3 regions of the Aeromonas allosaccharophila genome follow, and region 1 is predicted to be linked to each of the others. Evidence: riboswitches for the same ligand, from Rfam matches in the RefSeq annotation. Region 1 holds a riboswitch; each other region holds the start of a gene.
What was found. Region 1 has a riboswitch for cyclic di-GMP ahead of gbpA (N-acetylglucosamine-binding protein GbpA). Riboswitches for the same ligand answer to the same signal wherever they lie in the genome.
Positions count from the first base shown of each region.

Region 2: another riboswitch for cyclic di-GMP. It lies ahead of I6G90_RS21430 (immunoglobulin-like domain-containing protein); the one in region 1 lies ahead of gbpA (N-acetylglucosamine-binding protein GbpA).
Region 3: another riboswitch for cyclic di-GMP. It lies ahead of I6G90_RS20810 (glycosyl hydrolase family 18 protein); the one in region 1 lies ahead of gbpA (N-acetylglucosamine-binding protein GbpA).

Region 1 covers NZ_CP065745.1:4,009,040-4,013,260, forward strand. Annotated here, with positions in the region: gene I6G90_RS18420 (transporter substrate-binding domain-containing protein) at 1-324, shown strand, start outside; gene gbpA (N-acetylglucosamine-binding protein GbpA) at 475-1,896, opposite strand; cyclic di-GMP riboswitch class I at 1,962-2,047, opposite strand; gene I6G90_RS18430 (methyl-accepting chemotaxis protein) at 2,313-3,995, opposite strand.
Region 2 covers NZ_CP065745.1:3,530,318-3,534,538, forward strand. Annotated here, with positions in the region: gene I6G90_RS21430 (immunoglobulin-like domain-containing protein) at 1-1,573, opposite strand, end outside; cyclic di-GMP riboswitch class I at 1,621-1,705, opposite strand; gene prlC (oligopeptidase A) at 2,156-4,198, shown strand.
Region 3 covers NZ_CP065745.1:4,524,584-4,528,804, reverse strand. Annotated here, with positions in the region: gene I6G90_RS20810 (glycosyl hydrolase family 18 protein) at 1-1,197, opposite strand, end outside; cyclic di-GMP riboswitch class I at 1,296-1,383, opposite strand; gene I6G90_RS20805 (GGDEF domain-containing protein) at 1,698-2,933, shown strand; gene I6G90_RS20800 (hybrid sensor histidine kinase/response regulator) at 3,058-4,221, opposite strand, start outside.

The DNA of each region.
Region 1 (4,221 bases):
TTCGAGAAGAATACCGAATCCTTGCAGGCGCTGGCCCAGGGTCGTGGCGATGCCTATGCCCAGGACAACCTGGTACTGTTCAGCTGGGCCAAGGAGAATCCGGGCTACCGGGTGCTGCCCGAAAAACTGGGCTCGGAAGATCCCATCGCCCCGGCGGTGAAGAAGGGCAATATCGAGCTGCGTGACTGGGTCAACGACCGTCTCGCCAAGCTGGGGGAAGAGAAGTACCTGCTGAAACTCTATGACCAGTATGTGCGTGACAAGCTCAGCCCTGATACCGATCCGAATGATGTGATAGTCGAAGGAGGAAAATGGCAGGGTTAATGGACAAACCCTGTTTCGAAGAGTGTGTTGAGTGTGTGAAGTAAGTGAAGAGTGAGGTCTTGGTTCCGTTGGTATGCAAACCGCAAGGTTTGATTTTTCCGGGCGTCCCCTGCTAGAGAGGACGCCCTTTTTTATGTGCCCAAGCGTGGATTAGTGCACTTCATCCCACGCCATCTGCCAGTGGGAGCCGATGCCCGGCTCGTACTGGGTCGCGGTGGTGGTCCACTGCTGGCAGTAGCCGCTGTAGGGGAAGGGCTTGCACTGATAGATCTTGCCATTTTTCGGCTGCTGCACCTTGGTGCCGGCGGCATAGGATTTGAGCGAGTTCGGGAAGACAAAGTCGTATTCGCCGCCGCTCCGCTCCTTGAACATCAGATCCAGGGTCTGCTGGAGGGTCTCGCCGCCCGCTTTCGGGGTGGCTTTGATCACCAGCTGGTGGTGACCTGCCGTGAGCCCTTCCAGCGCCATGGTAAAGGTGTGGCTGCTGTCTTTGATATCTGCACGGCTTTCACCCTTGGCGACGCCGCCGTGATCATAGAGGGTGTTGGAAACGGCCAGATCGCCCTGTGCGGTGACGGCAAAGTCGAGGGTTGCCTTGCCGTTATCCAGCACATAGTCGCTGGCCAGACCGCTGACGCTGATGCTGTCCACTACAGGCGGTTGCAGCTGTTGCAGGTCAATCTCGACCCGCTCCAGTTTGCTGTCATGCTTCAGATAGACGGGGTTCATGCCGTAGACAGGATTGAACTGGCCATCGGCCCCTTGCTGACCGGCGCGGATCTGGCTCTGCTCGGCGTTGATCTTGCTGGCGAGGGCGTGGGCCCAGCTGTTCTTCTGGCCCTGCTCGGCAGTGGCGATGGTCAACACGGTTTGCAACTCGGGGCGCTCGCCGTTGGCATCGAATACCCGGGTCATCGCCTTGTCACCCACCGCGAGGTCGATGGAGGGGTAGATAGTGCCTGCCTGGTTCCACTCCAGCGGCGGCTGGCTGCCATCTTTGAACTTGGCATCGATGATGTTGTAGAAGCTGTTGCTGGTGTCGCCCACTTCCCACACGCCGAGGATCAGTTGATAACCGCTGCGCTCCGGCAGGGTACAGTTGTGGGTCACCTGCTTGGGCGGTTGCACCATGTTGCCGTCGATGACGCAGAAGGGGGTCAGATCGAACGAGGCGCGGGTGAGCGGCTGGTTGGGGTTCCAATCCTGCTTGGTGAGGTAGTAGCGCCAGTTGCGGGTGACGTGGTTGGCGGTGAAGGTCCAGCTGATGGCGAAGGGGCCGGGCTGTACTTCGCGCTTGGTCCAGCGATCGCTGGTCTGGATGTTCAGCTCGCTCCAGCGCGGGCTGCCCGCCGAGGCGATTTGACCATCTTGCGGGCCGCTCTGCGGGAAGCCGGAGGGACCTTCCACGCTTTGCGGTTCCCACTGCACGCCGCCACACTGGCTGTTGCCGCCGGTGTTGCACAGGTAGTTGCGGCTCTCGGGCTGCTTGATGTAGCCATGCGCCAGGGCGCTGCCGCTGGCCAGCAGGGCCAGCACCGCGGCGATGTGATTGAGTTGGATTTTTGCTGCCATACATTCCTCTGTTCGACAGATGTGGGCAGTCAGTTGGCCGGGGAGTTCCCCGATGCACACTGGCGTGTGGCAACCCCGCTATCCTGGACAACACGTCTGTAGACCGGAGGCTTTGCGTCCCGACCTTTCGGTCGGTTTGCCAAATGACTGGATGGGTATTGATGGGCCAAATGTTCGGCCATCAGCATTGTGCACCTCATTGATTAATTATTTGAAGTTAAATGTTTAAATACGCCGTCAAACTGAGTGCTGCCAATCCTAACCAGTTGTTTTTAAATCGTTCTCTTGTGGGTGAACTGTGCCGATCCCCGTTGAATATGCCGATAAGATGCATGCTGATTGCGTGTTGCTGGCGCAAAAAAAACCTGCCAGTCGGGCTGGCAGGTCGGGTGACAAGGCGACACGGGTTGACGCCGTCAGTGACGGGCGCGCTGCTCGCCTGAGGCGTGAGGTACGGGCGCCATCATCGGGGCTGCGGTTGACGCCTTGCCCAGTTTGAATACCGCAAGCCGCTCATCCAGGCTGCGGGAGAGACCGGCCAGCAGCTCGCTCTCCTGCGCCAGTTGCGAGGCGGATTGTGACATCTCCAGCGCCGAGTCATTGATGCCGCTGACGTTGCGGTTCATATCCTCGGCGACCATGCTCTGCTGTTCGGCGGCGGTGGCAATCTGGGTCGCCATGTCGCTCACATGCTGGATGCGGTTGACGATCAGGGTGAGATCCTGCCCCGCCTGCTGCGACTGGTTGACGCTGCTCTCCGCCAGTTTGCGGCTGGTATCCATGGCGTTGGCAGCGGTGACGGCCCGTTGCTGCAGTTGGGCGATGGTGCTCTGGATCTCTTCGGTAGACTGGCGAGTGCGGCTGGCCAGCTGGCGCACCTCGTCGGCCACCACGGCAAAACCGCGGCCCTGCTCACCGGCCCGGGCTGCCTCGATGGCGGCGTTGAGGGCCAGCAGGTTGGTCTGCTCGGAGATGGCGCTGATGACGGCGGTGACCTCGCTGATCTGCATCACCCCCTCCTTGAGCTGATTGACCTGCACGGTGGCCTGTTCCACCTCGGTGGCCAGCGCCTTGATGCCGTGCACGCTGGCGTGCACGTCACGGTTACCGAGTCCGGCTTCACCGGTGGCCTCTTGAGTATCCCGCGCGGTATTTTCGGCGTGACCGGCCACATCGGAGATGGTAGCGCTCATCTCGTTCATGGCGGTGGCGAGCTGGGCCAGCTGATCCCGCTGGCTGGTCACCGCCTGATTGGTCTGCTCGGCAGAGGCGGCGATGCGCAGGGCAGCATCGGCCACGTTGCGAGCCCCCAGACTGGCCTCCAGCAGGGCATGACGGATGGCATCGAGACTCTGGTTGGTGCAGCGGGCGACCACCCCCAGCTCATCCTTGCCCTGTACCGGAATGCTCACCATCAGGTCGCCTTTGGCGACCCGCTGCATGGCGTCGTTGATCTGGCCGAGAGGGGCGACGATAGAGTGGGTGATGCGCCAGCCCAGCAGCCCCATCAGCAGGATGGCGATGGCGGTGGCGGTGCCCATCTTCATGTATTGAGCCCAGATGGTCTGCTGAATATCTTGCAGCAACATGCCGGAGCCGAGGATCCAGCCCCAGGGCTGATAACCGGAGACCATGGAGAGCTTGTCAGCGGTTTCGCCCGACGGGCCGGTCCAGACATATTGCAGGGTGCCCTGTTTGCCCCCCTTGGCGATATCCACCATCTGGAACCAGAACTGCCCAGCGGTGGCCGCGCCACCTTCTCCCATTTTCTGGCCGACCAGTTCCGGGCGGATAGGATGCACCAGCATCTTGCGGCTCTCGTCGATGACAAACAGGTAGTTGTTGCCATCAAAGCGCATGTGGGTCAGCAGCTTGCGCGCCTCCTGCTGGGCCTGCTCCGCTGGCAGGGTGCTGGCCAGAAACTGGATCTGGCTCATGGCCTGGCCCAGCACCGCATTGAGCCGCGCCTCTCGCTCGCTCATCAGATTGAGTTTGAGCGCGTTGGCCGAGATGAACAGCAGCGAGACAAAACCGACAAACGCCAACGTGAGCAGCAAGATCAATTTGCGGCTCACGGTGATATCACCGAGCTTGAACATGATTAAACCCTCGTTATCCCGTTTTATGGTGGCTCTGTACCGCTGCAGCCAGTTTGTCAAAGTTAACAACTCATTTACTTTCAGCCGTTTGCCGACCTTTTCTAATGAGTGTTTGAACAACAGTATAGCCAGCAGACAGCGCGCCCCACTTTTTGGTAGCGTGTTCAGGCGCATCCCTGCGCAATTTTTGCCGAAGAGTGTGAATGATTTGGCATTTCATCAAAAA
Region 2 (4,221 bases), 480 kb from region 1:
TGTCGCCGCCCACGTAGACCTTCTTGGCATCCCAGCTGTTTTCACAGATGGCGCCCTGCTCCTTGACGGTCACGTTGCGCTGCTGGGTCACCAGCTGACCTGCGCTGTCGCTCACCTGATAGGTGAGGGTGTAGCGGCCAACCTTGTTGCTGTCGACGCTGCCGCTGACCTTGATCTGGGCGGTCAGATCGCCATCTTCTTCGTCATGGGCGCTGACGCCGGTCATCGGATCGAAAGCGGTGCCCAGCTCCAGCGTGGTATCGGTGACGCCGCTGAATACCGGCTTCATGCTGTAGACCTCGACGCTGCGCACCTGTTCGGTGACGTTGTTGTCGCGATCGCTCACCTTGTAGGTGAGGGGGTAGAGACCGATGCGCTGGCTGTCTACCGAGCCTTCCACCTGGATCTGGCCAGTCAGGTCGCCATCTTCTTTGTCGTTGGCGGTGACACCGGCCATCGGATCAAAGGCGGTGCCCTGCTTGATGCGGGTATCGCTCACGCCACTGAACACCGGCTTACCGTTGTCGATCGGCGGGGTGATTTCCTGATCGTGAATGAAGGGGCCGTAGCTCTTGATGAAGGATTCGTTGTAGGACTGACCGGCGGCATTGCGGCCCATGTCCCAGTTGATGGACCAGGTCATCACGCCGCGCAGGGGCTGACCCTGATTCTTCAACTTGTTGAAGGCATCGAACAGATCCTGCGGATTCTTGACGTAACCGGTGGCAGCGGCATCGATGTTGGTCGGGATGCCGAACACCAGCTTGTCATGGGGGATCTTGTAGTAGCCGCGGGTGCCGTTGATCAGCGAGTCGGCGATGTAGTAGATGAACTCTTCTTTCAGGGCATCGTTGTTCTGGGCAATCCAGCCGATACCGTCGATCCAGATGCCATCGCCACCCTGGTTGTAGAACTGCGGGTTGATCCAGTCGTAGTAGCCTTCCAGCGCCCGCAGATAGGGGGTGTAGAGGCCGTTGGCGGTCAGGTAGGGGAACTCCGGCGCCATGGTGATGAGGAAGTTTTTCCCTTGGGCGCGGTAGTGATCCTTGACCAGACGCAGGGCGGCCGGGATCACGGTCTGGTTGTTGGCGGCGGTGACGGCAGCCTGCTCCAGATCGATATCCAGACCATCGAAGCCATAGGTCTCCACCAGACGGATGATCTCGTCGGCGAAGGCCTGCTCCTGACCGGTACGCAGTTCGATGTGCGCATCGGCACCACCCAGCGCCAGCAGCACGGCACGGCCCTGGCGGTTCAGCTCGGCGATTTGCTCGATGAACTGGCTTTCGCTCATGCCGGTGGCGGTATCCAGCTTGAAGGTCGGGATCGGATTGCTGCCATAGACCTTCATGAAGGAGACATCGACCACGTTGTATTGCGGGTTGACCTGATCGAGTTTGACGCAGGGGGCGGTGCCGCCCTGATAACCGGCGCCGCCGCACCAGTTGTGCCAGTAGCCGACCACTACGCCGGATTGCGGGTTGACCATGCTCTGGCCAGCGGTTGCTGCGTGCAGCATGGGGCTGGTGGCGCCGATCAGGCAGCCCAGCAGGGAGAGTTTGAACTTGTTCATCATTGCTCCGTACATTGCAAAAGGAGGCCCATCAGGGGATGGGCTTCGGGGGCAGCTCCGCTGTCATAGGAAAATCCCTTAGACCGGTGGCTTTGCGTGGTGGTCTTTCGAACCACCTTGCCTTTTTCACCCGACCTCTGTCTGGTACAGAGAATCAAGCAGCCCCCAAATTAGCCGCATATGGTAGGAGGGGGAAGATAAATTAATCAATGTGCTCTTCTGTATGTCACATTTTGGAAAAATTTAATAATTCAATGTGTTCCATACGATGTTTGCTTAAATAACGCGATGCGCGACAAGGGGCCAACGCTGATGGCCACAGGCTTGGTGAGGACTTTGGCCATCACAATCGGCGCGAGCGAACTCCTGATTTGTCGCGCGGGAAATATGGGTCACAGGCCCGGCGGCTTGTGTCATGAGTTGACGCGCAGGGGGCAGGCGGAGCGCCGGTTGTGAGACGAATGGCAAAAAGGGGGCGGGAGTGTGATTCCAGCTTGATTATTGCATGGGTTGCCCACATGTTAGAAAGCCATACAGAGCTGCTAAAGCGGTCTGTTCAAGACCAAACAAGAGGTAACCGGGATGAATAACCCTTTGCTGACAATGGATTCGCTGCCCCCTTTCAGCCAGATCAAGCCGGAGCAGGTACAGCCTGCCGTGATTCAGGCGATTGCTGATTGCAAGCAGAAGATCAGCGATGTGCTGGCCCAGCGTGAACCCCATACCTGGGATAGCCTGATTGCCCCGCTGGAAGAGGTAAATGACCGTCTGTCACGGATCTGGTCACCGGTCAGCCACCTCAACTCCGTACTCAACAGCGAAGCACTGCGCGAGGCCCATGACGCCTGCCTGCCGCTGCTCTCCGAATTCCAGACCTATGTCGGTCAGCATGAAGGGCTCTATCAGGCCTATCTGGCCCTCTCCCAGAGCGATGATTTCCCGCTGCTGAGCGGCGCCCAGCGCAAGGAGATCCAGAATACCCTGCGTGACTTCCGCCTCTCCGGTATCGGTCTGCCTGCCGAGGCGCAGCAGCGTTACGGCGAAATTCAGGCCCGCCTCTCCGAGCTGGCCTCCCGCTTCAGCAACAACGTGCTAGATGCAACCCAGGGCTGGCACAAGCTGGTGGCCGATGAAGCCGAACTGGCCGGTCTGCCCGACAGCGTGCGTGCCGCTGCTCGTCAGATGGCCGAGCTCAAGGGCAAAGAGGGGTGGCTGTTCACTCTGGATATTCCCTCTTACCTGCCGGTGATGATGTACTCGGACAACCGCGAGCTGCGTGCCGAGATGTATGAGGCCTTCACCACCCGCGCCTCCGATCAGGGCCCCAATGCGGGCAAGTGGGACAACTCCGCCATCATGAGCGAGCTGCTCACCCTGCGCCGCGAACTGGCCCAGCTGCTGGGCTTTGCCAACTATGCCGAGCTCTCCCTGGCCACCAAGATGGCGGACAAGACCGAACAGGTGGTGAGCTTCCTCACCGATCTGGCGGCCAAATCCCTGCCGCAAGGCAAAGCCGAGCTGGAGGAGATCCGCGCCTTCGCCGCCGAGCAGCACGGCCAGAGCGAGCTGGCCGCCTGGGATCTCGCCTACTACGCCGAGAAGCTCAAGCAGCACAAGTTCTCCATCTCCGACGAGCAGCTGCGCCCCTATTTCCCCGCCAGCAAGGTGGTGAAGGGGTTGTTCGAGGTGGTGAAGCGGGTGTTTGGCATGAAGGTGCGCGAGCGCCTCGGCATCGACACCTGGCACCCTGACGTGCGCTTCTACGACATCTTCGATGCCGATGACGAGCTGCGCGGCAGCTTCTACCTCGACCTCTACGCCCGCGAGCACAAGCAGGGCGGTGCCTGGATGGATGTCTGCCTGGGTCGTCGCTATCGTCAGGATGGCTCGCTGCAAAAGCCGGTGGCCTACCTGACCTGCAACTTCAACGGCCCGGTGGATGGCAAGCCTGCACTGTTCACCCACAACGAAGTGGTCACCCTGTTCCACGAGTTCGGCCACGGCATTCACCACATGCTGACCCGCATCGACGTGGCCGGTGTCGCCGGTATCAACGGCGTGGCCTGGGATGCGGTGGAGCTGCCGAGCCAGTTCCTCGAGAACTGGTGCTGGGAGTCCGAGGCGCTGGCCTTTATCTCCGGTCATTACGAGACCGGTGAGCCGTTGCCTGCCGATCTGCTGGAGAAGATGCTGACGGCTCGCAACTTCCAGGCGGCGATGCAGATGCTGCGTCAGCTGGAGTTCGCCCTGTTCGACTTCCGTCTCCATCAGGAGTTTGACCCGGCCAATCCGGCACAGCTTCCGGCGCTGCTGGATGAGGTGCGCAGTCAGGTAGCCGTGATGACGCCACCGGCGTTCAACCGCTTCCAGCACAGCTTCTCCCACATCTTCGCGGGCGGTTATGCGGCGGGCTACTACAGCTACAAGTGGGCCGAGGTGCTCTCTGCCGATGCCTTCTCCCGCTTCGAGGAGGAGGGGATCTTCAACCCGGCGACCGGCCAATCTTTCCTGAAGAATATTCTGGAGAAGGGGGGCTCGAAGGAGCCGATGGAGCTGTTCCGTGCTTTCCGTGGTCGCGAGCCCAAGGTGGATGCCCTGCTCAGACACAGCGGGATTGCCGCCTGAGGCTGAGGGCCCCGGACCGCACT
Region 3 (4,221 bases), 520 kb from region 1:
GTTGCTCCAGCCACCGTTGTAGTCGTAACTCATCACGAAGAGATGATCCATGTACTGCTGGGCAGCCTTGTAGTCCACATCCTCAATCTTGTCGTAACCGGCACCGATGGCAGAGGTGAGCTGATAGGTGCGACCGGTCTCTGCTTCCAGCTCGTCGAGCATGGCGCGCAGATCCTTCATGATCAGCACATAGGTTTCACCATCCTTGCTCTTGTCACCCAGATTGGGGTTGGCACCGTCGCCACCCGGATACTCGAAATCGATGTCTACACCGTCGAAGAACTTCCAGGTCTGCAGGAACTCTTTGACCGAGGCGACGAACACGTCGCGCTTGGCCTTGTCATGCATAAAGAAGAAGGGATCGGAGAGGGTCCAGCCACCAACGGAGGGGAGGATCTTCAGGTCAGGATAGGCCTGTTTGAGGGCCATCAGGTTGCCGAAGTTGCCCTTGTAAGGCTCATCCCAGGCGACCAGCGAACCCTGCCCTTTTTGCAGTGCCGCCCAGGGGTCGTGAATGGCGACCTGGAAATCCTTGCGACCGGCACAGGAGCGCTGCAGCGCCTGGAAGCTGCCGGAGATCTCCTTGAGGCTGTCGTTGAGGCCATCACCACCACAGATCGGAGTGAAGCCATAGAGGATATGGGTCAGGTTCTGGGCGGGCAGCTTGTCCACGCTGAAGTTGCGATCGTAGACGCCCCACTCCACATAGTAGGTACCGACCACCTTGCCGGACTTGTTGACATAGGGTTTGTTATTCTCCTGCAGGGCAGGCTTGAGCGGTGCGAGGTGGCTGCCATCGGTATCGGCGACCACGATCTCCTTGGCATCGGACAGGGTGCAGCCATCGCCGTTGCACAGCGCGACCTGCATCTGATAGCGGCCCCCCTTGTGCACCTTGAAGGTGGCGGTGCCCGCCGCCGACGAGGGACCGGACCAGACTTCCTTGCCATCCAGCAGCACCTTGGCACTCTGACCGATATCGCCGCTCCAGATGTTCCAGGTGACGGTCACATCGGCGCCATCCTTGACCTTGACCAGCTCGTTATAAGCGGTCGCAGACTGATTGACTTCGACGATGGCAAACTTGGTGGGGCCCCAACCGATGGCGGGTTTGCCCGGTGCGGCAGCATGAGCGGCAGATGAAGCGAGCAGAGTACCGACCATCATGGCCAGCAATGCGGGTTTTGGACTTAGCATATTGCTTTCCTTTACGTTATGGAAAAACGAAAGGGCAACGCAACACGACAGGTAACACAAAAATGGCCACCCCTTGGCAAAGGCAGCCTGCATAACTCTGTGGTGGCCCCGCTATCCTAGGTCGATATGTCCCTTAGACCGGAAGCTTTGCGTCCCGACTTTTCAATCGGTTTGCCCTTGTCACAACTTTATTCTTGGCGATAAATAATCGCGGATTAACTTTAGGGTAATTCGGATAGCTAAGCAAATCCGACCATTGCCAGCCAAGCTGTTGCCAAGCTCACATTTCACTCACTCTTTTAGAATTAACGCTTAATAAACAGACTCATGCATGAAAGGAATGTCATCATCCCCAACCGAAGGCGGCGCGCCATTTATTGATCCAAATCACATCAATACGATAAAAATCAATCAGTAAGCGTATTTCACATCAAAAGACCCATCTGCATCGCAATGTATGAATATATAATCGCCGTTTTGCATGACCATCAGGTGCCTTCATGCCCAGCGATCTCCCCTCACGCACCCGGCTATCCAGATACGACAAATTTGTTCGCCTGACGGTCTACACACTGCCACTGGCGGGGATAATCCTGCTGCTCGACAGCCTCAACGGCTGGCAAAAGGCACCGCTTGCCTGCACCTTGCTGCTCCAGAGCTACCTTATCTGCACCATCTGGCTCTATCGCCACTACCGCTACCATCTGCAGCGCCAGTGGCAGCATCTCAGTGAGGCGCTCCGGATCAACGAAATCACCGCCGAGCTGGCCCGCAACTCGGCGCAATACCAGACCGAAGAGGCCTTTCTGGAGGATCTGCTCAGACGGGCCGTGATGTTGATCCCGGGGGCCGAGATGGGCTGCCTGATCAAGCTGCTGCCGGGTACAGGGATGTTGAGATATGAAGCGGCCATCGGCATGGATCTGGTGAAGCTGCGGCGGATCAATCTGCCGCTCGAGCACACTTTTCAGTACAAGCTGACTCAGGGGCGCTGCAACAAAACGCTGCTGATCAACGACCTGTCGAAGATCAATGCCACCATGCCCCTGTCTGAACAGGACAAGGAGCTGCTGGTCAACTGCAGCGACCTGCCCATCCGGGCCACGCTGGCGACCCCGATCCATATCGATGGTCAGCTTTACGGCATGATCAATATGGACAGCAGCAAACGCCATGCCTTTACCCGCTACGACAGCCACCTGATGGCAATTCTGGCGCGGGATATTCGCCACGCCATCACCATCTATCAGCAGTCCCGCTGCATCTATCAGCTGGCCAATACCGACCAGCTGACCGGCCTCGCCAATCGCCAGCAATTCGAACTCGCTCTGCAGGCACAGCCGGAAGGCACCCTGCTGCTGATCGACATGGACAACCTCAAGCAACTCAATGACAGCTGCGGCCATCTGGCGGGTGATCAGGCCCTGCGCCTGATCGCGGACGGCATACGCCAGCACTTCGGTCAGGGAGTGATTGCCGCCCGTTTTGGCGGGGATGAATTTGTGCTGCTCACCACTCTGGCTCCGACCGAGCTGCAACAAGCGATGACTATGCTGGCGACCATGCTGGCCAGCGCCTCACCCACTATCTCGTGCAGCATGGGGATGGCCCCCTATCGCGGCGACTTTGCAGCCGCGTTTGCCAGGGCCGATGCAGCCATGTATCAACACAAGCGGCGCCGCAAGGAGCAGCAGGCGGCACAGATGCCAGCTATCGGGGAGAGCATCAATCACTAGCCCGCAAGGGCCAGCCTCCATCCGGTTGTTGCCGATGTCGCGCTAATCCATTAGCCCATCTTCCCAGGCCCCCTTCACCTTGCCAGTCGCCTTGCCAGTGAAGGAGTTGTTGCCGTCGCAGCCACTACCGCAGCAGCAGACTGTTCATCAGGGCCCGCAGTTTGAGCGGTTTGACCGGCTTGCTGATGTAGCCATACCCGCCTTCGCGGATCTGCGCCTGCAACTCGCTCTTGCGATCGGCGCTGATGATGATGCCTCCCAGCTCATCACCACACACCCGTTGCAGGGCAGCCAGCGCCGCCAGACCGGTCTTGCCATCGTCGAGGTGATAGTCAGAGAGCACCAGCCTTGGCACAAACCCCTCTGCCACCAGCGTCTCGGCTTCGGCCAGATCAACGGCGCAGCGCACCTCGCAGCCCCAACGGCCGAGCAGGGTGCTCATGGCGGTCAAAATGTCCCGCTCGTTATCGATGCAGAGCACGGTCACCCCCTCCAGCTGGCTGTCGCGCACTACCGGCGCCGCCAGCTGATGGGCCGTGACCGGCCGGGTCGCCAGATTGAGGGTCACCGCAAAGACCGACTCCTTGCCCGGCCAGCTCTGCAGGGTGAGCTGATGACCGAGCACCTGCGAGATGCCGCGGGCGATGGCGAGCCCCAGACCAAGCCCCTGCTCCTTGGCGGTGCGGGAGTGATCGAGACGGGAGAACTCGTCGAAGATCGCCTCCTGCTTGTCCTGCGGGATGCCGGGGCCGTTATCCCACACCTCGATACGGATCTTCTCCCCCATCCGGCGACAACCGAGAAGCACCCGGCCGCCCGGGTTGTAGCGAAACGCATTGGTGAGGAAGTTCTGCAGCACCCGGCGCAGCAACCGCACATCGCTGTGCACCGCATGCTTGCTCTCCACCACCGAGAAGTGGATCCCCCCCGCCTGCGCCAGCACGCCAAACTCCGCCTTGAGGTTGTCGAACAAATCGCGCAGGGCAAAATCGAGCTTCTTGGCCTTGAACTTGCCCGCTTCGAGTCGCGAGATATCGAGCAGATCGGTGATGAGATCCTCGGTCGCCCCCAACGCATCGTCGATATGGCGGGCGATACGAGCCTGCTCGCCAGCCGCGGGCAGCATCTCCAGCAAGGAGGAGGTAAACAGCTTGGCGGCATTGAGCGGCTGGGTCAGATCGTGGCTGACCGCCGCCAGAAAACGGCTCTTGGAGTGGTTGGCCCGCTCCACCTGCTGGTTCACCAGCAGCAGCTGGCGGTTAAGTTCGGAGAGCTCGTGGGTGCGCTC